4 regions of the Furfurilactobacillus sp. W61-4 genome follow, and region 4 is predicted to be linked to each of the others. Evidence: predicted binding sites of a transcription regulator. Region 4 holds the regulator's gene; each other region holds the start of a gene.
What was found. The regulator NrdR, encoded in region 4, represses ribonucleotide reductase genes. The targets are predictions, from matches to a motif close to ACACNATATATNGTGT.

Region 1 (5,703 bases), 180 kb from region 4:
TCAGCATCGGCAAAATTATAAATAGCGACTAGTGATTGACGAGCTTTTGCAGTAGCCAACTGTTCAACTACATCAGCCATGGTGATAACTCGGTAAAACATGTTCTTGAATAATTTCGGCCATCGCTGCTTGATCATTGGTCGCCTTGGTCACAAACTTTGCGGCGGCCGCGACTTCAGGCACGGCATTAGCTACTGCTACCCCAACACCAGCTGCTTCAATCATCGATAAATCATTAAAATTATCCCCCACCGCCATCGTTTCACTTTGGTCAAGCTGCAGTAATTCGGCCAACTGCAGTAAAGCACGGCCTTTATTGATGCCTTTGCGGTTAAATTCGATGTACCGTCCAGAAGAAAAAGTCACGTCGACGTCATCCCCGTACTGGGCCATCACAAAATCAGCTAATTCATGTTGCCGGGCCACATCCGGTGTTTCAAAAATCACTTTCATGATTGGCTCGCTCGCTAAAAAGCCTAAGTCAGGTTCATCCAATCGCGTAAACGGAACGGCCCGTGAAGCCATGTAGGCGGCGTCCGTGGGTGTTTGATGATAAATGTACAACTGATTCAAGGTGTAGGCATGACAGCTCACCTGATCAAACGTTCGTCCTGCATCAAAGACCCCTTTAGCAACCGCAAACGGAATGCCATTTGTCGCCAACACACGGTCACCTGCATTCTCCAAAATAGCGGCGCCGTTAAACGAAATTTTATACTGACCAGGCTGTTGCGCCAATCCCAGCGCCTGTAAATTATCTTCAAAGGATTCGTATCCTCGTCCTGAATTGGGCACGAAGTACACACCAGCTGCTGTCGCTGCTTTAATCGCCTGAATATTTTTAGCACTCAACGTGCCATCTGTATCGAGCAACGTCTCGTCCAAATCACTTGCAATTAATTTAATCAAAATTGTCACTCCCATTTAGATCGTTGTCATCATGACATCGTCTCTGCTTCTCATTCAGCATACCGAAAAAGCAAGGGCGTGACAATGATGTAAACGATTTCGTGGTGTATAGTTAAGTCGAATCAATGTGACACGTTAAAAAAATGAAAGAAGTGAATCCTTATGAGTAAAGTTTTCGTATCTGCACCACTTCCCGACAAGGCAAGTGCCCTGCTACACGATGCCGGTTTGACCGTTAATGCTTACACCGGTGATGGTTTAATTGACCATGATCAATTAAAAACGGCCGTGGCTGATGCAGATTTTCTCATCACCGCATTATCAACGCAAGTCGACAACGACATTATTGAGTCCGCACCACATTTGAAATTGATCGCTAATTATGGCGCTGGATTCAATAACATCGATATTGCTAGTGCGAAGGCGCATCACATTCTGGTCACCAACACCCCAGCAGTCTCCACAACATCGACGGCTGAAGTCACGGTTGGCTTAATTCTGGCGTTGCTTCATCGCATTGCTGAAGGTGACCGACTCATGCGCAGCACTGGTTTTACCGGTTGGGCTCCCTTATTTTTCTTAGGCCACGAACTTGCCGGTAAAACAGTCGGAATTATTGGCATGGGCAGCATTGGCCAAGCAGTCGCTAAACGTCTCCATGCTTTTGATATGCATATTTTGTACAGTCAGCGTAAACCATTGCCGAGTGAAACCGAACTCGCCTTAGACGCGACCTACGCGACGGTCCCTGAAATTCTCAGTGCCGCTGATATCATTACCGTCCATGTTCCACTGACGGATGGAACCCGTCACCTCATCGACGCTGATGCAATGGCTCAAATGAAAGCTAGTGCCGTGTTAATTAATGCGGCCCGAGGCCCAATTATTGACGAAGCAGCCTTACTAACAGCCCTGCAAAATCATCAACTTGCTGGCGCAGCCCTCGATGTTTATACCGATGAGCCTCATGTCGCGGATGGCTTCAAAGCATTAGATAATGTCGTATTAACACCGCATATCGGTAATGCAACGGTCGAAGCCCGTGACGCGATGGCTGAAATCGTGGCCAACAACGTCATTGCATTAGATGCTGGGCATGAAGCCAAATTCATCGTTAACCCGTAACCAAAAATCCCGCAGTAAAGGCGTTATTTTAATCAGCAGACTGGTCACAACTGCTTGCATTCGCTACAATAAATCTAAACCAAATTGGCAATTTTCATGATCGTCAATTGACAAAATGGAGGATTTATCGAGTATGTGGTCAGAGTTTAAAACATTTATTGCGCGAGGCAATGTGATCGACCTAGCCGTTGGGGTGATCATTGGCTCCGCCTTCACCGCGATTGTTAAGTCGTTGGTAAACACGTTAATCAATCCGCTCCTAGGCTTATTTACTGGCGGCATCGACTTCTCCAGTTGGGTCGTTAAACTAGGTGGCGCCAGCTTTCGGTTCGGTAGTTTCATCAATGCGATCATTAACTTTCTGATCATCGCGTTTGTTGTCTTCCTCATGGTAAAGGCGATCAATCGTTTTATGCCCAAAAAAGAAGCCGATCAAGCGGAAGATACCAAAACAGACCAGCTGTTGATGGAAATTCGGGACGAGTTAAAAGCAGCTAACGACCACGCACCAAAGGAATAAATTTTTTTTGAACGTCAGACACCTTGTCTGGCGCTCTTTTATTCAATGAATTGTCAGCAATACATCCGGTAGCCAGCCGCAAAATGTTGTACTATATGTGGTAGTGTTAAAAAACTTGAATGAGGAGATATCATGGTGATAATTACCGCAGGCATGATCGGGGTTGGTAAAACCACTCTGACTGGATTAATCGCAGATCACTTACACACGAAAGCTTTTTTTGAACCGGTTGGTGATAATCCGGTCCTTCCCCTATACTACAAGGATCCGAAGCAATACGGTTTTCTGCTCCAGATTTTCTTTTTAAATAAACGTTTTTCAATGATCAAGCAAGCGTTGGCGGACGATAATAACGTCCTCGACCGGTCAATCTACGAAGACGCCTTATTCACAAAAGAAAACAACAAGGAAGGCAACATTTCGGATACTGAACTTGATGTCTACCTAAAATTACTCGACAATATGATGAATGAGCTGCAAGAGTTGCCGAAGAAGGCACCCGACTTAATGGTTTATTCTGAAACCGACTTTGAAACGATCCTCTACCGGATTAAAAAACGCGGTCGTGATTACGAGCAGTTTGATGACGACCCAGGTCTACGCGACTACTACTACAAGATGTGGTCCGCTTACAAGGATTGGTACCGCGAATATGATGCCTCACCAAAAATGAAGGTTGATTTGCAAAAATACGACTTAGAGGATCCTAAAAACATCCAAGAAGTCTTAGCCGAAATTGATGAACATCTAGCGGCAATTCGCCATTAATCTTTTCAATAACAAAATAAATCCCCCACAACAGCTCGAAGCTAAGCCGGTTGTGGGGGATTTATTTTGTTATTAAGGTGACTAGCCCGGTAAAAATTTCAAACTAATCAGCATCCGTTTGATTACCTAATTCAGCAATGGCCTGTGCGTAAATCGCGGCAGCTCGGTATAGATCGTCCACCGGAATAAATTCATTGGGTTGGTGCATCGTATCAGGTGTATCTGGGAACATGGCACCAAAGGCAACGCCCCGCTTCATCAACCGACCGTACGTGCCACCGCCAACAACTTCTTCTTTGGCTGGTAAGCCGGTCTGTTCGTGGTAAATGTTTAACAGGGTCTTAACGATCGGATCCTCGGCGTCCACGTAATGTGGCACCATCGCCCGACCAGCTTTAGCCGTGCCATTGTGCGCTTGAGCAGCCTTTACCACCGCATCAGTGAGTGCTTCAGCAGTCGTATTCTTAGGATAGCGGAAGTTCAAAGTTACCTGACCTGCTTGTCCAGCAAAGCGTAAAATCCCAATGTTCAGTGACAAAGCACCCATGACCGCGTCAGTGATGGCAACACCTAGATGTGCACCGACTGTATCATCGTGAACATCGTCGCGCACGAACGTTAAAAAGTCGATTGCTGCACCAGTGAAAGTTTGGCCAGCTAAAAAGGCCGCTAAGTAAGTCCCGGCATTGATCCCATTTTCAGGCATCGCGCCGTGAGAAGCCTTCCCGTCGACATGCAGGTGAACCCCATCTTCCTCGATGGTCACTTCACCAGTGACAGGGGCCTGATCTAAGAAGGCCGTAAAGTCACTGACCAAGGCCTCATTGTCGCCACTAGCCACCACTGCATCCGCTTGGGCGGGCACCATATTGTCTCGTTCACCGGACACAAAGGAAATTAACGTGTTATCGGCCTCAGCCTCTTGACCACCGTCAAACGTTGCTTTCAACGTGATATTTCCCTTTTCGCCGTTAATAATTGGGAATTCTGCATCTGGTGAAAAGCCTAAGGTTGGCGCTGGCTCAACTTCAAAATAACGATTCATCCCCGTCCAATCGGATTCTTCATCTGTCCCAATAATAAAACGAATCTTGCGCTTGAGGGGCAAGCCGAGTTCGGACACAATCTTTAATCCATAATAAGCGGCCATTCCGGGGCCCTTATCGTCAGAAGCACCCCGAGCATATAAACGTCCATCTTTTAAGGTTGGTGTAAACGGATCAGTATCCCAACCAGTATCAGCTGGCATTTCATCCACATGCGCCAAAACAGCCAGTGTTTCTTTAGCATCTGGGTCACCAAGCTCTACATATCCAACCACATTATCAATATTCTTGGTTCGAAAACCATCACGCTTAGCCAAACTTAAAAATGTTTCTAAAGCGGCTTTTGGTCCCGGCCCAAGTGGTGCGTCATCGGTGGCCTTACTATCATCACGCACACTAGGAATTTCTAACATCGTCTGTAAGTCGGTCATCAAATCTGTTTTACGTTGTGCTACTTCTGCTTGCCAATCTGTCATTTACCCTGCTCCTTTTCTTTTCATCATTATGCCATAGTTTAGCATAAATTAAGTGCTAAACACGGTCATGATGACTGAGAATGCTATACTCGACATAAAGTCGTGATGAAAGAGGTGCTTGACGATGGCAATTCAACCGATTACTGAAGCAATTCTTCGACAAACAATCCGGCCACGACCGGCGGACAGTCACAAGGGAACTTATGGCCGTGTCGTGTTAATTGGTGGCAATGCGCGTTATGGTGGGGCGATCATTATGGCCACGACCGCCGCAATTTATGCTGGGGCCGGCCTAACAACCACGCTCACCGATCCGCTGAATATTACGGCACTGCATGCGCGAATGCCAGAAGCGATGGTCGTTGATTTTCACAAATTAAATTTGCTGCGTGAACTTACCGAAGCTGCTAACAGTGTCGTCATTGGTCCCGGGTTAGGCACAGATGATGCTAGTTTAAAGATTTTACAAGCTGTCTTTGCAACTGTCAGTGCGCAACAGTCGGTAACCATTGATGGATCTGCGATTGACCTAATCGCAAGCCACGATCTACCATTGCCACAAGCAAAAATAATCTTTACCCCTCACGAGATGGAGTGGCAGCGCTTATCAGGTCTGACCATTTCCCAACAAACAGCCGCCAACAACACTCGCTTAGCGCAACAACTCGGTGGCATAATCGTTTTAAAAAAGCATCACACCCAAGTGCTATTTAAAGATCAAACATTTGAAAATCCTGGGGGGACACCAGCGATGGCGACAGGTGGTATGGGGGATACCTTAGCTGGTATGGTTGGTGGCTTCACCGCCCAATTTGCCAATCAATTGAATGCCGTCTTATCAGCTGTGTTTATCCACAGC
Region 2 (5,703 bases), on a different contig from region 4:
TCACGAATAATATTATCTTCTTCTTTAGTCCCAAGAGCCGTTGATAAAGCACCCAAGAACGAAACAGCCCCAATTAAAATCGCGAAGCCAAGCCAACCAACTTGTGTTTGTTGACCCTTAGCACCGCCGAACCAGCCAGAGACCAGTGTGATCGTTGGCATAATGATTAACGCAACCCCTTGGGCGCCCAAGGTGGAACCAAACCGAGCAATCGTCCCAAAACGCGCGCGTTTGTCAGAATCAACCGTTAATGCGGGGAGCATGGACCAAAAAGCAATATCTTTGAATGAGTAGAAGATATCCAAAATAACAAAGGCAATCCCAAATAAGATCAAATATAAGGTTGGTTTGTTAACACTCATACCGCCAAAGCTAGTAAAGATCAAGATCAGCATGATTGAACTGATTGTTGCCCCAACCATCAACCAAGGCTTAAATTTCCCCCACTTACTACGGGTATTATCCACAGCTCCACCAATCAGCGGATCAAAAATAATTTCGACAATTCGGATAACCATCATCATGACGGTGACAATGCTGATCATCTTGGCATCAGCAGCATGGTTACCAGAATCAAATAACTGACTCGTTACGAAAATAACGAAATAAGTGCTTAATGTTGCATAAAATGCATCATGTCCAAACGCCCCAAACGCGTAAGACATATACTGCTTAACCTGATTCATAAGTGCAATCTCCTTAGCTAGCGGTCCATCAAATGATTGCCGCGTGACTTGAATTAATGTTGCTCGGCGCTAATTTAGTGATAACGTCGTTCAATAACCTTCTCTAAAATCTCATTCCGCTGTTGCGCTTTTGCCATGTCAAATGAGGTTTCTTCCAAATCATTGAAATCCTGAACCAACAAAACCGTTTCTAGGTATAAGGTCAGCTGGCGCTTGATGTATAACTTGTTTTCTTCACCATCGCGCTGTGCATTACCACCTAAGACTGCCATCGCAAATTTTTCCGGATTAATTTGGATCTTCTGATCCTTTTTCGCCATTTTTGTTGCCTCCTCGTGAACTTAGTGTAAGCGCTTCCGGAATCTACTATACGAAGTTTTACTAAAATTATCAAATAAAACTTCCTGTTAAAAAATCGTGCAACCGGTTGTATCATGGCATTCAAGGCGATATCTACCGATAAATGTTTTTACTAAAAATCATAAAAACAACCACTAGGAACAAAAATGGTCACTAAGTTTTAGAATTGGCCTACATAGCTCAAAAAGCCTGGTGACATAAATATATGCAAGACGGCTATCGCCTCAATAACGTGTGCCAAACTCTTGCCAATTCCGTCCGACATAAATAGCACCGCTTCCCAAAAAGTTTGGGGAAACAGTGCTATTTTCGTTGGTACTCATTGGCAAAGCGGAGTTATGTCACAGTTCCCCTTGCTTTTGCCACTATTCGATTAATGTCACAACATTAATTAGCCGATTTCAACTGCCGGTATTGGTAACTAATTTCATACGTCTGCTCGGCTTTGGCAGGCAAGACAATATCGCCAAAACCGTCATGATGAATCGCATCAGGTAACCACTGCGCCTCCATCGCTAATGCCGTAAACGGATGACTTGCCTGGTAGGCTTCATCTTGATCGTAACCAAGTGGATCTGCAGTAAAGATGACCAGACCATCGCGGTTCGAAAATACATCCAATGCTCGTCCACTAACAGGATCGCTGACCGTGGCGATTGGCTGCTTTTGATCACCATTAACCCGATAGGCATCATCGAATTCACGGCCGCCATTTTCTGTCGCTAATTTTGCCAATTGATCTGTGATCGTTGCCGTCTTAGTGAAGTCATAAGCGGTATCAGTGACTTCTACCAAAGCACCAGTTGGCACTTTATCACTGCCTAAACGGACGCGCTGATGGCCATTAATCCACAGCTGTTGCGTACTTAACGCAGCCTGATCGGTCACATTGAAGTAAGTGTGGAGCGTCGGGTTAAACAACGTCGCCGCTGTACTATTACCAGTAATTGACCAAGTAACCCGATCCTCATTGGTTAACGTATAAGTAACTTTAACCTGCATATCGCCGGGAAAATGATCGACGTCCCCGTCGACGGCCAACGACAATGTCACCGAAATCTGATCATCCTTGGTTTGATGACCAGCAATGTCCCAAACCCGGTCAGAAAAGCCATGATATCCGCCGTGAAGCGTATTTTGATTTTCATTTTGATCACTGTGATAGGTTGTTCCATCAATCTCGTAGGCTGCGCCACCAATACGACCGGCGACACGCCCCACCGTCTTGCAAACGTAAAATGGCGTCGCTTCATAGTCACTCAATTGGTCGTACCCAACCAACAAATTCGCCTGTCCACCGTGACCAGTAGGGACATCGAAGCCCTGCCATGTGGCACCTAAAGTTAAAACCCGAATTGAAACACCATGATCATTAGTTAACGTCAGTTGATCAACCGTTTCACCATTCTTCAATGTGCCCATTGTCTTCTGTTCAAAATTCATTTGTCTTCGGCCTCCACTTTTTTAGTAAAGTTTACCAAAATCAGTATAAAGGTTTATGAAAACGTTTACAACATTCTGCCTGCATCCCGACCAAATTGTTAAGCAAACCTTGGTTAACATGCTAGACTTTGAGCGAGCCAGCCGAGTTGATGCTGAACATCAACCTAGCGCAAGACTTTACCGGCGGAAGTAGCTTCCGAACTTTGCGAAAGCGTAAAGCCCACCTTTCGATGTCGTCTAGTTGGTAACCAAAAGGCCACGAAATCAACAAAGATAAAAATAACATAAAAACAGGCTAAACCCCTACACAACAGGAATTTAGCCAGGTAAACAACATATAAACAAAGGTGTTAATAATGCGCCTGGAGGGAATCGAACCCCCATTTCAAGAACCGGAATCTTACGTGCGATCCATTACACTACAGGCGCAAATCCATCTAACTCAAAGAGTACCTTACTATATTAGCGAACTACTTTTGAAAACACAACCCGTTATAACGACTTTTCTCAAGAAAAATTGGTCATTTAGAAGCACATAATTATCATTCACATTTATTTCTTGTTATGGTGAATCACATAGTAAGGAGGACAAACCTATGATTACAATCTTTCATAACGAACTAGGTCATCATCGCGTTCACTTTCCCAAAGGGAAGTACATTACATTTAACTTAGTCCATCCCAGTCCGACCTCCGCTTACCGGATTGAAATTTTAGACACAAATCTGATCGGTCTAAGGAAGCTTCAAGTGCGCTTTAGCCATTTGGGCCAAATTTTACAAATGCGCGAACCACAACTCAGCTTTCAGCTGATCTAGTTCTAATCAAGCCTGGTTTCTCAGCCCCTCAATCGCCCCCCAGTTGAGGGGTTTTTATGTGCACCAAATGAGACTATCAATTTATTTGACCACAAGATATAGATTTTTTAAATTTATTTTTACAATATCTTGTGTTCAACTCATAATTGGTTCAGTTCATGTCAGGACATCGTTTATCGCCTCATTTAGTCAATAAAATGCTATATACAATAAGCAGTTTAATCGCATTTTTATTTTATAATCAGGGATGCTAAGATACTTCTCGTGCGTTTTTGATTTCATGATTTTTTTCATGTCATCACCACAATATAAAGCAAGGGGAGATCTTTCTATGCATCAAGTGACAAATTATTTCAAGTTTCTCGCACATCAATTAACAGGCTGGCACACTGCTTCATATTGGCTATTCGGTTTTTCGCTAGGGGCTCAAATCATGACCCTCGTTTCTAACCCATTTAGTTGGGTTAGCTTAGTTACTTTTATCGGAACAACGCTTGGTGTGCTATGCATCTTAGCAATCAATCAGGCCAAAAGTGTCAATGGCCTGTTGGGTATCTTGTCCGCTCTATGTTTTGTCTACGTTGGCTTTGCCGCCAAGAATTATTTGTCAATTGGTGAACAACTGGTGTACATGCTCACTTTAGATCTACCCGTCTTAATGAGTCCGTCTTGGAATCAAAATATGGTCAGTAAGATTCGCTCATTTACTTGGCAAACAACCTTCATTGCTATCCTGGCAACCTTGCTAACATACGGTTTGTCTGGCTTTCTCATCGGTACCTTTACTAATGACCCGCGGCCCTGGATTGACGCGATCTCTTTTAGCATTTCAGCTTGTGCGGGTGTCATTTGCTTTTTACGCTTTAAGCAGCAATACCTGTGGTGGGTAGCCTCAGGACTGGCACAAATGGTTCTGTGGGCCGTTTCATTCCGCCAAGGTGACGCTACATTAGCAATGTTTGTCAACAGCTCGGTTTATCTGATCAATGACTTTCTGGCCTTTACGATTTCCCCATGGTACAACAAGAAAAATCAAGCGGCTCAAGCCAAGCTCGAAACAGCTTACTTTGCCGAGCACAATGCCGTGCATAATAATTAACTTAATAGGACTCACTCATCAATCTTGATCAATAAAAAATGATCCCATCAGCGCGTTGCATACCTTTGCACCGCAGTATCTGAAAGGATCATTTTTTGATTTTATCGTTCTGTCACATTACTTATCCACTAAGTCTACAACAACTGTTGGCGTCGTTTCTTTTAGCGTCACGGTCTGGTCATCACACGTTAATGTCAGGCCATCACCATGTATTAATGTAAACTGAGCCTGACTGCGCGTGACGCGGACTTCAATCTGTTCGCCACGATATTTAATTTTAAAGCCCAGTCCCATCCATTGCGTCGGCAAATGTGGACTGAACACCAAGCCCGCCTTAGTTCGCTGCATGCCAGCAACGCCAAAGACCATTTCCATCCAACTAGCGCCCATATTGCCCACGTGAATGCCATCTTGGGAATTACCTTGACTGTTATTTAAGTCGGTTAACATCGATTCGGCAATGTACCGGTAAGCTTTATGATGGGCGCGGATTCGGTTGGCTAGGACACTGAAAATCGCGCGGGATAGAGATGAGTCGTGGGTGGTAATTGGTTCATAATAATCAAAATCTCGTTTGAGCTGTTCAATATCTTGATCCTCAGGGAAGAGAAAATCACTCATCAAAGTATCTGGCTGTTTATTAACCTGATGGCTATACAGCCGCAAAGGATGATAGTGTAACAACAGTGGATAATCATCCCGTGGCGTTTGGTCAAACGGCCAAATCGGCATGTTAAATGCACCATCGTCTTGCATTTTAACGCCTAGTTCCTTGTCGAACGGCAAGTACATTTCATCAGCGCTGTGGGAAAAATCAGCCAATTCTTTATCTGTGACGCCCAATGCCTCTAATTTCTCTGAACCAGTCGCCTGCAATTTTTTGGCAAACATTACTGCCAGTCTCAGATTATGTTGTGCAAGTCGATTAGTATAGTAGTTATTATTCACTAATGCCGTATATTCATCAGGACCGGTGACTTTATTCAAAACAAAATGGCCACCCTGAGGGCCATCGACCCCAAAACTCCCCATCCGTTGCCAAAAGCGGGCCGTTTCTAAAATTATTTCAAATCCCGCCTCTGCCAAGAAGGTTTGATCATCAGTTACCGCCACGTATTCGGCCACCGCATAAGCAATATCTGCATTAATATGCATCTGGGCTAAACCGGCTGGAAAATACGCTGAAGCCTCTGAACCATTAATGGTTCGCCACGGAAATAACGCCCCGCTATCTAATCCGTAATCACGTGCTTGTTGCCGAGCAGAATCCAGCGTCTGAAACCGATACATCAGAATC
Region 3 (5,703 bases), on a different contig from region 4:
GAACCATTTGGTGCGATTGCCATGCGGTTTTGGTGATACAAACCGTCCGTCATAACCGCTTCTTTTAGCGCAGCCCAATCGGCCTTAGTGGGAATGAAGATCCCGTCAAATAGCTTGGCAACTTTTTGGCGGCTAGGGCCCCAATCCTCACTGACGTACTTGTCAAAGTAACTGCCATTTGCGTAATCGGATTTTTCAAAACCACCAAAGGTCTGATGACGTTGAGCAGCAATTTTGTTGGAGGCTTTTAGTGACCAATAGTTAAGCAGCATGAAGTAAACTTTGGTGAAATCCAAGGCATCTTCATCCCCATATTGCATATGATTTTTGGCAAAGTAAGCGTGTAATCCCATAGCGCCCAAACCAATCGCATGACTCTGCTCGTTGCCATATTGTACACTAGGCACCACATCAATATCACTATGATCAGTGACGTAGGTGAGGGCGCGAACCATCGCTTCAACGGAGTGACCGAAGTCAGGTGAAGCCATCAAATTAACGATGTTAGTAGAACCAAGATTACAACTAACATCTTTACCCAAAACTTCATATTCTTGCTTGTTATTTAGGGTTGAAGGCGTCATTACTTGGAGAATTTCAGAACACAAGTTACTCATGATGATTTTGCCATCAATCGGGTTGTGCATGTTAGCCGTGTCAATGTTAACCACGTATGGATAGCCAGATTCTTGTTGTAACTTACTGATTTCTGTTTCCAAAGTTCGAGCGCGAATTTTCTTTTTGTTAATGTTTGGGTTGGCCACCAGGTTGTCGTATTCTTTGGTGATATCGACATAAGAGAATGGTGTGCCATACTCTTTTTCGACACTTTGCGGTGAAAAGAGGTACATGTCGGCATCGTCAGCGACTAACTGATAGAACTTATCCGGAATCGTAACCCCTAGCGAGAGTGTCTTGACCCGCACTTTTTCGTCAGCATTTTCTTTCTTCGTTCCTAAAAAGCCGATGATGTCAGGATGGAAGACGGACAAATAAGCGACCCCGGCACCTTGGCGTTGCCCTAATTGATTCGAATAGGAAAATGAATCCTCCAGCAACTTCATGACTGGGACGACGCCTGAAGCAGCATTAGCGATGCCTTTGATGGAGGCGCCAGCTTCTCGTAAGTTTGACAAGTTGATGCCAACCCCGCCACCAATCCGAGACAACTGAAGCGCAGAGTTGATGCCCCGGCCGATTGAGTTCATGTCATCGGTTAGAGATAGGACAAAACACGAGACCAACTCACCGCGTCGGGCCCGACCGGCGTTTAGGAAACTAGGGGTGGCCGGTTGGTAACGTTGATGAATGATTTCGTCGGCCAAATCCATGGCTAGTTGCTCATCGCCGTCTGCAAAGAAAAGGGCATTCATCGCAACTCGATCAATGAAATTTTCTAAATAGATCTGGTTATCATTGGTCCGTAACGTGTATTGCGCATAATATTTATAAGCGGCCATAAAAGTCTTGAAGTGGAAATTTTGTGCGCGTAAGTAGTCATATAACTTTTCGATAAAGGTAAAGTCGTATTTTTCGAAGAAGTCTCGTTCGATGTATTCATGATCCAGTAGATAGTCGAAACGTTCTCGCAACGAACCGAACGTCATTGTATTTGGTTTGACGTTTTCATTGATGAATGCATCGAGGGCTTGTTGGTCCTTGTCGAGCTGAATTTGCCCGTTCACCGGAATATTAATCTCATTATTTAGGTCGTAATAAGTCACATCAGTTAAGTCTTTTAAAGCCATGCCAGCCACGCCTCCAGATTTTTGTTAAAAGAAAAGACGCACGCAACGATCACGTGCGCCAGAAATTACGACTTGTGTCTTGATTAGGCAGTCGCGAGGCGAGCTAGTACGTCTGGTCGGAAACCAGAGACAGCATCTAAACCATTCGCATCAACCACCGGCATTGCTTGGAAACCGCGACCCTTTAAGTAGTCGATTAATTCAGGGTGTTGATTAATATTACGTTCTTCAAACTCCACGTTGTGTTCGGTCAAGAAACGCTTTGTCATCTTACATTGAATGCAATTATCCTTCGTAAAAACCGTTACTTTAGCCATAATGGCCACTTCCTCTCTGCAGGTGTAAATTACTTCTTGATGACTATTAGTATAAAGTCTGCCACCGTAAATGCAACTAAAAACACCACATTTTGTGTCGTCTTTTTGAAGATGACCACAAGATATGGTGTGCGAGTAAGGCTGGTTGATTTTAATTTTTTTTCGCGTTGCAAGTGAACGTCAATCCCGTAAAATAAAATCAGAAATGAGGTCAATGACAAGCAATGAATAATCATTATTATACGCCAAATCCGGAGACAGTCCACCACGAAGCGACGTGGAATTTTCAATTATTAGGTCACGAATTACGCTTTACTACGGACAACGGGGTTTTCTCAAAGCGCACGGTTGACTATGGTTCACGCGTTTTATTAAGTACCGTTGATCTAGACCACGTTCCGTCAGGTAAGGTTTTAGATCTTGGCTGTGGTTACGGCCCAATTGGGCTAGCGGTGGCGGCGGCCTACCCCGAGCGACAACTTGATTTAGTTGATGTTAACGAGCGTGCGCTAGCATTAGCCAAGCGAAATGCGGTCCAGAATCAATTAACCAATACCCATATTTTTACGTCAGATCGGTATGAAGCCGTCACCGAACGGTACGCAGCGATTTTAACGAATCCACCAGTGCGGGCCGGCAAGCAAATTGTCGATGATATGATCACGGGTGCCCAGGATCATTTAATTGTTGGTGGTGCTTTAACGGTGGTCCTACAAAAAAAGCAAGGTGCGCCATCGGCAAAGAAACTAATGGCTGGGACGTTTGGTAATTGTGAAGTGGTCAAAAAAGATAAAGGCTACTATATCTTGCGGTCAGTTTTGACGGAGTCGGCAAGATGAGTCATCCTGAAAATGTTGAATTAACAGACGCCCAGATTGATTTTGGCATGCAGGAAGCTTTAACACAGGCACGAATTGCCGGTAGTGTGGGCGAAGTTCCTATTGGCGCGGTCGTGATGCACGACGGTCAAATCGTTGGTCGCGGGTATAATTTGCGGGAGCATGCCCAAGATGCCACTTTGCATGCTGAGATAATGGCCATCAGTGAAGCCAATCACACGTTAAAAACGTGGCGTTTGTCGGACTGTCAGTTATTTGTCACCATTGAGCCATGTCCGATGTGTAGTGGCGCAATCATTAATGCGCGGGTTGGTGCGGTCTATTTTGGCGCCCGTGACCCTAAAGCCGGAACGGTGCGTTCGCTTTACCAATTGCTGGAGGATGGGCGGTTCAACCATCAAGTTGAGGTCCATGAAGGCGTCATGGCTGAAGCTGCTAGTGGTTTGATGCAAGCGTTTTTTAGAGCAATTCGGGCGGGACATGGTCAGCCTAAGCCGCGATCACATTAAACGTTGAATGTTTTAATTTATGGAGGAAATAAATATGACTACTAAAGCGACAAGAAATTCTAATATTGAGATACTACGAATTATTTCGATAGTGATGATCGTTCTATCTCACTTTTCTCTATTTGGAAATTGGAATTTAGAGGGGACCGGAATTTTTAAAAAAATTATATTTCTGTCCTTTGATCCTTTGGGGCCAGCCGGGGCGGCGGCTTTTTTTATCATCACTGGTTATTTTATGATAAGGCGTTTTGAGACTATACTTGACCAGTTAAGAAAATCCACTCAGAAAGCTGTGAGTATTTGGTTTGAAACAGTATTTTATTTATTTACTGTGACATTAATTTTATGGTGCTTGGGTCGAGCCTCTTTTATTCAGCTTGTTAAGTCGCTACTTCCAATTTCAACGAATGCCTACTGGTTTATTAGTGCATATATTTTTCTAATGTTTTTAACTCCTTTCCTAAATTTTTTACTTCGTTCTTTAAATAGGCGTGATGTCTATCTTTTCGTCTTGGTTGTTATTTTCATGCTTGTGTTCGACTTAATGGGTAACGGTTTGATTAATAACGTATTTTTGGCAATAGGGAATTATTCGATCGGCGCACTTTTTAGCTTTGAAAGAGAACACATAGGTGAGCTAAAAACAAAGGCATTAGTTTTATCAATCTTCGTGATCTATGTGATAGATATTTTATCGGTCTTGATGATGCTAATGGTTCATTTTCCTTTCGGGCATGCAGCTCACTTTACAACAGACATTTTGGCAACACTTTTGGCTTCCAACTTGTTTTTACTTGTTTTGCAATTTCCTCAAAGGAATTCTCGAAGTATTAACAAAATAGCTTCTAGTGTTTTAGCAGTGTATCTAATTACTGAGGCACCAGTATTTCGTTATACGTTATGGCACCAAATTGTAAATATGCGAAGATTTCAAGATTCTCCTTTGATTTTGATTTATGGCTTATTATGCGTTCTAGTTATTTTTACTATCGGAATGCTAATCGATTTTCTACGTCAAGCTATTTTTAAATCATTAAATATAAATCGATTGTTGGCAGCTTTGACAGTTTCCACACTAAGTATTCTTCAAAAATTGACAGTTTTTGGGCAACGATTGTTCTTGAAAGCATTTATGAAATGAACGTCTATTAGAAAAGTTGTTTTTTTTTTCAGACATGATACAATGGTTTTTGCCGAAAGGCCATGAGGCAAGGTCGCCCTCACGAATTGTGTCAGGACCGGAAGGTAGCAGCACTAAGTCTGCGGCGGTTTGTGCTTCATGTTTATAAGACATTAACGCGTTTGGCCACGGGCTGGACGCTTTTTATTTGCGTCAAAAACCAGTATACTGTTAAGAGAATTTTGTTGGGTTAATCGGAGAATGGAGACGGATCGCATGAGCTATCAGGCACTTTATCGCGTGTGGCGACCGCAACGATTTGACGAAATTGTTGGTCAACAAGTCATTACGCAAACTTTAAAAAATGCCATTATGACGAATCAGACTAGTCACGCCTATCTTTTTTGTGGTCCGCGGGGAACCGGGAAGACGTCAGCGGCGAAGATTTTTGCCAAGGCGATTAATTGTCCCAACCAGCAAGATGGGGAACCGTGCAACCATTGTGAGATTTGTCAGGCAATTACGGATGGCACCTTAAACGATGTCATCGAAATTGACGCAGCTTCTAATAATGGTGTCGAAGAAATTCGCGATATTCGGGATAAGGCAAAATATGCACCAACCCAAGCAACCTATAAAATCTACATTATTGATGAAGTTCATATGTTATCTACCGGTGCCTTCAATGCCTTATTGAAAACACTCGAGGAACCGCCGGCTAACGTGATCTTTATCTTAGCCACCACCGAGCCGCAAAAAATTCCGGCAACGATTATCTCGCGAACGCAACGCTTTGATTTTAAACGGATCACGGCTCAAGAAGCGATTGACCGCATGACGTTTATTTTGGATCAGAAGCAAGTGAGTTACGAAGCCGATGCCTTACGGGTGATCGCTAATGCCGCTGAGGGTGGCATGCGTGACGCTTTGAGCATCTTGGATCAGGCACTGTCTTTTGGTGACAATACCGTTACCCTCGCCAACGCCTTGTTAGTGACCGGCAGCGTGACTGAGTCGCTGTTGACTGATTATGTCACCAAAGTCGTCGATCACGATCCGACCGCCGGGTTAGCTGCATTGCAGAAAGTTCTCGATGATGGGAAAGACGCCGGGCGCTTTGTTGAAGATTTAATTAGTTACGTACGCGATTTGTTGTTGTACCAAGAAGCG
Region 4 (5,703 bases):
GTCAATCCAGTACGACCACCAACCGCAATCCCCGCTGACGATTCAACATAAGCCCCGACTGGTGATGTCCCCAGTACTGAACCGGCCAACATCGCGGTGGAGTCTGACATCAAGGCCTTACCAACCCGCGGCATTTGATTATTTTTCATGAAGCCAGCTTGCTGTGCTAACCCAACTAAAGTCCCGGCAGTATCAAAAAATGTGACCAACAAGAAAGTCAACACAACTACCCACATCTGCAATGAATTAATATCACCCATGTGGCGCACACCAACACCAAAAGTTGGTGCCAAACTTGGTGCCCCGGCGAGTAAATGCTGTGGCAACGGAATCAATTTCGTCACTAAACCGACGATAGAGGTGGCAACCATCCCAATGAAGATTCCCCCTGGTACCCGCATAACCATCAGGATGGCCGTTAAAATAAGACCAAAGATTGTCAACCACGTTGTTGTGGTTGAGAAAGAACCTAAGCCGACCACCGTGTCCTTGTTAGCAACAATCAATCCGCCGTCATGTAAACCAATAAAAGCAATGAACAATCCAATCCCACTAGAGATGGCGTATTTAAGATCCGACGGAATTGCGTTGATAATCATTTCCCGTAGTTTAAAAATTGTAATGACTAAGAAAATCAGTGAAGCAACGAACACTCCTGCCATTGCTGTCTGCCAGGGAACCTTCATCCCAATCACGACAGAGTAAGCAAAGAAAGCGTTAATTCCTAATGCAGGTGCTGTCGCGATTGGATACCGTGCCAACACCCCCATCAACACACAACCGATCGCACTAGCTAGGGCTGTCGCCGTAAAGACGGCGCCCTTATCAACACCCGCAGCTCCTAGCACACTGGGATTAACAAACAAAATATAGGCCATCGAGATGAAGGTCGTAAATCCGGCCAAGACTTCCCGTCTAACAGTCGTATGTAACTCGTCAATCATAAAGTAATGATTCAGCTTTTCGTTCACAATAGCACTCCTCTGAATTATTCAAACATTGAACCTCCTCAATGTTCGGATATGTTTTATGAAACCACGAGATAAATCATACTACTTCTGATTTTTAAAGTAAAACACGAACCGGTTTCCACGAAACACGAACAACCTCGTCGCTTTTTTGAAATAATTTGGCAGTTTATGAACGTTTCTGATTTCGTTCCTCTAAAACACAGAAATTTCCAAACAAACAGAAAAGCAATCGCTGATTATGACGCCCAACGGTTGCTTTTCTCATTAAAATATTCTTTTACTGTGGTCGCCGGTTTGGCCCAGCAACTAAAACCTCATGGCTTAAGAAGCGAATGCGTTGCATTAACCGGTCCGCCTTGACTGTCTCAGTCTCCCCCCGTTGATTAATGGAAAGATGCTGATCGGCTAATAATTGCATTGAAAAATTAGAAGTAAAGAACGTTGGTAATTCTTCTTGCATTCGGTATTCCAGAATAACACCCAGGACTTCATCTCGCACCCAAGAGCTCATCGAATCAGCGCCAATATCATCAATCATCAGGATCGGTGCTTGCTTGATCGCGTCCACCTTTTTGGCGACTGAGTTTTCTCCAATCGATCGTTTCATTTCAACGGCGAAACTCGGGAAGTGCATTAACGTACTTTGATAACCCAAGGTCGCTAATTCATTGGCAATGGCCCCCAATAAATAGGTTTTCCCCACGCCAAAATTGCCATAAAAGTATAATCCCTGATGAAAAACGCGTGGTTTTTGCGAATAGTCGGCCACAAATTGCATTGCTTGACGCAAAGCATCGCTACGTTGTTGTTCGTCACCATCCACATCATAGTCACTAAAGGAGGCTTGCTCGATCATCTTGGGCATCGAAACCGCATGCACTCGCTTCTTTAATAAAGAACGCTTTTGCGCTAACAGCGTCGCCTCTGTTGGAACATAAGTAACCTCAATATAATGATCGCTGACCACTAACCGGGGTTCATACCCTGGTGCAAACACTTGGGCCCCAGCTCGGACCTTATCACGTTGACTAACAAACTCATAAAGTTTAGACCCATTGCGCTCTAAGGCATCATCAGCTAATTCCGCTTGATGGGTTTGGATAAAGGACTGGACTTCCCCATCATTTGCCGCATTGGCAATCAGCTGTTGATAATCCGAATTAAGATTCTGTCGATTTAATAGATCGCGCATGGATTTTCCCAGATCTTGCATTATGACCGATCCTCCTGACTTTCTTTAGCCTTGGATAAACGTTGCCGTAATTGAGCGATTTCATCAGCTGCATTGCCATCACTGTTAGCAGATGAACCGGCCGTTTGGTTCCAATCGGGTAATTGTTCTCGTGATTTAGTTGGTCGGTTACCAGATCGACTCTGCTGACGAGTCGCCTGCGCTTGCGCAAATGCTTGCATGTGTTTAACCGCTTGTTCCGGCGTCTGAACCTTAGCTTTCGCCCAATCATTTGCCACGCGATCAACACTATTTTGATACAACACATTCTGATCACGATCGGCAATTAGGTAATAAATCAGCATATTCACAACGCTGGGAGCAAATAACTGGCGTTGCATGAAGGTACTTAAAACTCGTTGCTCACCGCTCGTTACATATTGATTCTTTTCTTGTTTTAAAACCGCCAGAAAGTCAGCAGGAGCATATGCCTTGACCGCTGCTAATATCGCGTGCAATTCGTCAGGTGCTTGTGCACTTGTTGGAGCTGCCTGACTATCAGTTTGAGACGAGGCCGACGATGGCACCGAGTCGGCTGTCTGCGCGCGCAGTTGCTGAAACTGATCAACCACGATTGCTCTAAAACGGTCGGGGTCAAATCTATTAGTGGTCACACTAGTCGCTTTCACAACTAAGTTGGCCAATTCCCGCTCATTTAACCCATAGAGTAATGCTTCAGCTTGAAGCAAATCTTGTGCAGCATCAACACTTGTGAGGTCCACCGATTCTCGTTTTAGATACTCACCTAATAAATGAAAATCCAGTGACGGCGCATTAGTCACCCGTGGTTGATGCGCGGATTGTTTCGAGTCAACCAATTGAGCCGGTCGCTGCGCTAACTGCTGGTCACCAACGTGATAGACATCTAAAAAGTCTGCAGAAATGTTTTTAAAGCGGCTCAAATTGAGGCGGCTCGCATTAAAATAGTCAAGAAGCTCGGTATACCGGGCTTGGCCGACATATTGAAATAACAACACACTCAATAAATCATCCTGAAAAAAGGTATCCGCAGCTAATGGTTGATGCAATTCATAGATATACAAATCGCCTAATGCATCCTGCTGATAGTATGAATTTAACAATCCTAACGCTTCAAGGCGTTGACGACTTGCCTGAAAATGTGGCAAGTCTAAGTCGGTCCAACTTAACAACTGACTGTGAACGCGGCGATTAGATAGTTGTGGTTGCTCACTGATGAAAGTTTGCAATGCATTATATAAACCAAACGCATTATTACCCAATATCGGTTGATACAAGCGCTGCCAGACATTGGTTGTTAGTTGATCGCGACTGGGGTTGATCACGATGAAACCTGCACGCGGTGTTAAAGTTGGCAAAGTATCGGCCATCGTTTGCAACTCCTTTCCATCACTTAATTAATGATTGGTGTCTCTTTTTTTATCTCGGTCAACCATTTCTTTTAATTCGTCCAAAAAGACGCCCATGTCTTTAAACTGACGATAAACGCTGGCAAATCGGATGTAAGCAATTTCGTCCACGTCTGCCAAATCGTTCATGACATATTCACCAATCAGTTGACTTGAAATTTCATTCTCTCCTAATGAGCGGACTTGCGCGTCGACATTCTCGACGACCCGATTCATTTGTTCCATGGTCACAGGACGTTTTTCAGCTGAGCGGATAATTCCTCGTAGGATCTTATCTCGATTAAACTCCTCGCGTGTTCCATCCTTTTTAATTACCAGTAAAGGGGCGACTTCAGTGCGTTCAAACGTTGTAAAGCGAAAACCGCACTTTTCACATTCTCGCCGTCGTCGAATTGCCTGACCTTCAGCGGTCGGTCGACTATCGACAACGCGTGTTTCCTGATGATGACAGCGTGGACACTGCATAATTTATAAAACTCCTTTAATTCATTGCCACTTCCTAATTGCGATAAGTCGCTCAAGTTAACGTGAAAAATCACTTAAATGATCAAGTAATTTTACCACGTGCTGTTTTGTCGCTTCAATGGTACCAATATTGGAAATAACAAAATCGGCCTTTTTTTCCTTGTCAGCCAACGGCATTTGACTCGCCATCCTCGCACGCGCTTGAGCGTCACTCAGATGATTACGTGCCATTAACCGGGCTTTTTGAACGTTTTCAGGCACGGTCACCACCACGATTAGATCAACCATCGATTCATAGTGTTGTTCAAATAACAACGGTGCATCAAGGATAATTGCTCGTGGCCGAGTCAGTTTTGCGTTTGCCAGTGCCTGTCTGATTAGATCTCGAATAATCGGTTGAACAATGGCATTTAATTTTGCCATTTGATCTGGATCATTGAAGACTAGACTGCCTAACTTGCTACGATCTAATTCACCGGTGTCCGTGAGTAACTCGCGACCAAACGCTTCAACAATCTTTTGTAATCCTAGACTCTTGGGCTGTACGGCTTGTCGGGCAAGCTGATCTGCATCAACAACATAACAGCCGGCTTCAGCAAATAAACGGGCCACGGTTGACTTCCCCGTCGCAATCCCACCTGTTAGTCCAATAATGACGGTCATTTATTTAGCGCCCCGTTTCGGCTTACTTGCTACCTGTTGATCAGACAAATGTAACCTTTGTTCTTGCGGACAAAAGGTGGTGCCCCGTTCGGCGACCTTGATTTTAACCATTGTCGCCCCACACCGTTCACAGGGCTGTCCTACGTGACCATAAGCATGTAGTTGATTCTGAAATTCACCAGCATGACCAAAAGCACTATACGTAAAAACCGTTGTGCCGTGCGCTTTAATCGCTTGATCCAACTCTAAAAAAATATTTTCGCGAAGCGCACTGATTTGTTTTTTTGTCAACGTCTTAGCTGGTTGCTCGGGATGAATCTTGGTTAACCAAAGAACTTCATCACAATAGATATTTCCCAATCCCGCCACGTTATTTTGATCTAATAGCCACGTCTTAATCGCTTTACGACTCTTGGCCATTTTATCAACTAGGTACGCGATTGTTAAGGTTGCCGGTGTCGGTTCCGGGCCCAATGATTTTAAACCCCCAACTTGGTTCTCTTGTCCTGTGTCTACCACGACCATTCGACCAAATTTACGCGTATCGTTGTACCACAGGTCATCACCATGATCAAAGTGAAAAATAACATGGGTGTGTTTGTCAACCGGTGTATTTGCCGGTGCACCGAAGAACTTACCTTCCATTCGCAAGTGAGACACCATCGTTAATCCATCTGAGAATCGAAAAAGCAGATACTTCCCTCGTCGATCAATCGCCGTAATTTTACGACCGATTAACAACCTTTTGAAGGCTATTTCACCGTTTAAAATCATCTTTGGATAAAACACATCGATATCGGTAACGGTTTGTCCGACAACTAGCTTAGTTAGTCCTCGACGAACCGTTTCAACTTCTGGTAGCTCAGGCATCTCACCCCTCCTTAACAACTACAAGATCACTTTGCCTCATACCAAGAGGCACCATGAGCACTTTCAACCTTTAACGGAATATCCAGTTTCACCGCTGAATCCATCACTTTGGGTA

Region 1: AC27FN_RS03170 (deoxynucleoside kinase) is a predicted target of NrdR. The motif match lies at 2,643-2,658, and genes of this name have one in related genera.
Region 2: pnuC (nicotinamide riboside transporter PnuC) is a predicted target of NrdR. The motif match lies at 3,427-3,442, and genes of this name have one in related genera.
Region 3: nrdH (glutaredoxin-like protein NrdH) is a predicted target of NrdR. The motif match lies at 2,181-2,196, and genes of this name have one in related genera.

What each region holds. Positions count from the first base shown of each region.
Region 1 is NZ_BAAJNZ010000001.1:627,504-633,206, forward strand. Features, by position in the region: gene AC27FN_RS03150 (hypothetical protein) at 1-80, opposite strand, end outside; gene AC27FN_RS03155 (Cof-type HAD-IIB family hydrolase) at 73-918, opposite strand; gene AC27FN_RS03160 (2-hydroxyacid dehydrogenase family protein) at 1,072-2,034, shown strand; gene mscL (large-conductance mechanosensitive channel protein MscL) at 2,168-2,554, shown strand; gene AC27FN_RS03170 (deoxynucleoside kinase) at 2,687-3,322, shown strand; gene pepV (dipeptidase PepV) at 3,426-4,844, opposite strand; gene AC27FN_RS03180 (NAD(P)H-hydrate dehydratase) at 4,975-5,703, shown strand, end outside.
Region 2 is NZ_BAAJNZ010000004.1:209,237-214,939, forward strand. Features, by position in the region: gene AC27FN_RS06720 (glycoside-pentoside-hexuronide (GPH):cation symporter) at 1-686, opposite strand, end outside; gene AC27FN_RS06725 (hypothetical protein) at 761-1,006, opposite strand; gene AC27FN_RS06730 (aldose epimerase family protein) at 1,434-2,489, opposite strand; tRNA gene AC27FN_RS06735 (tRNA-Arg) at 2,847-2,918, opposite strand; gene AC27FN_RS06740 (hypothetical protein) at 3,086-3,307, shown strand; gene pnuC (nicotinamide riboside transporter PnuC) at 3,648-4,406, shown strand; gene AC27FN_RS06750 (glycoside hydrolase family 65 protein) at 4,524-5,703, opposite strand, start outside.
Region 3 is NZ_BAAJNZ010000002.1:87,540-93,242, reverse strand. Features, by position in the region: gene nrdE (class 1b ribonucleoside-diphosphate reductase subunit alpha) at 1-1,748, opposite strand, end outside; gene nrdH (glutaredoxin-like protein NrdH) at 1,832-2,065, opposite strand; gene AC27FN_RS03740 (class I SAM-dependent methyltransferase) at 2,290-2,904, shown strand; gene AC27FN_RS03735 (nucleoside deaminase) at 2,901-3,413, shown strand; gene AC27FN_RS03730 (acyltransferase family protein) at 3,448-4,554, shown strand; RNA gene ffs (signal recognition particle sRNA small type) at 4,614-4,700, shown strand; gene dnaX (DNA polymerase III subunit gamma/tau) at 4,810-5,703, shown strand, end outside.
Region 4 is NZ_BAAJNZ010000001.1:452,297-457,999, forward strand. Features, by position in the region: gene AC27FN_RS02240 (NCS2 family permease) at 1-944, opposite strand, end outside; gene dnaI (primosomal protein DnaI) at 1,249-2,184, opposite strand; gene AC27FN_RS02250 (DnaD domain protein) at 2,184-3,551, opposite strand; gene nrdR (transcriptional regulator NrdR) at 3,579-4,055, opposite strand; gene coaE (dephospho-CoA kinase) at 4,113-4,718, opposite strand; gene mutM (DNA-formamidopyrimidine glycosylase) at 4,719-5,588, opposite strand; gene polA (DNA polymerase I) at 5,615-5,703, opposite strand, start outside.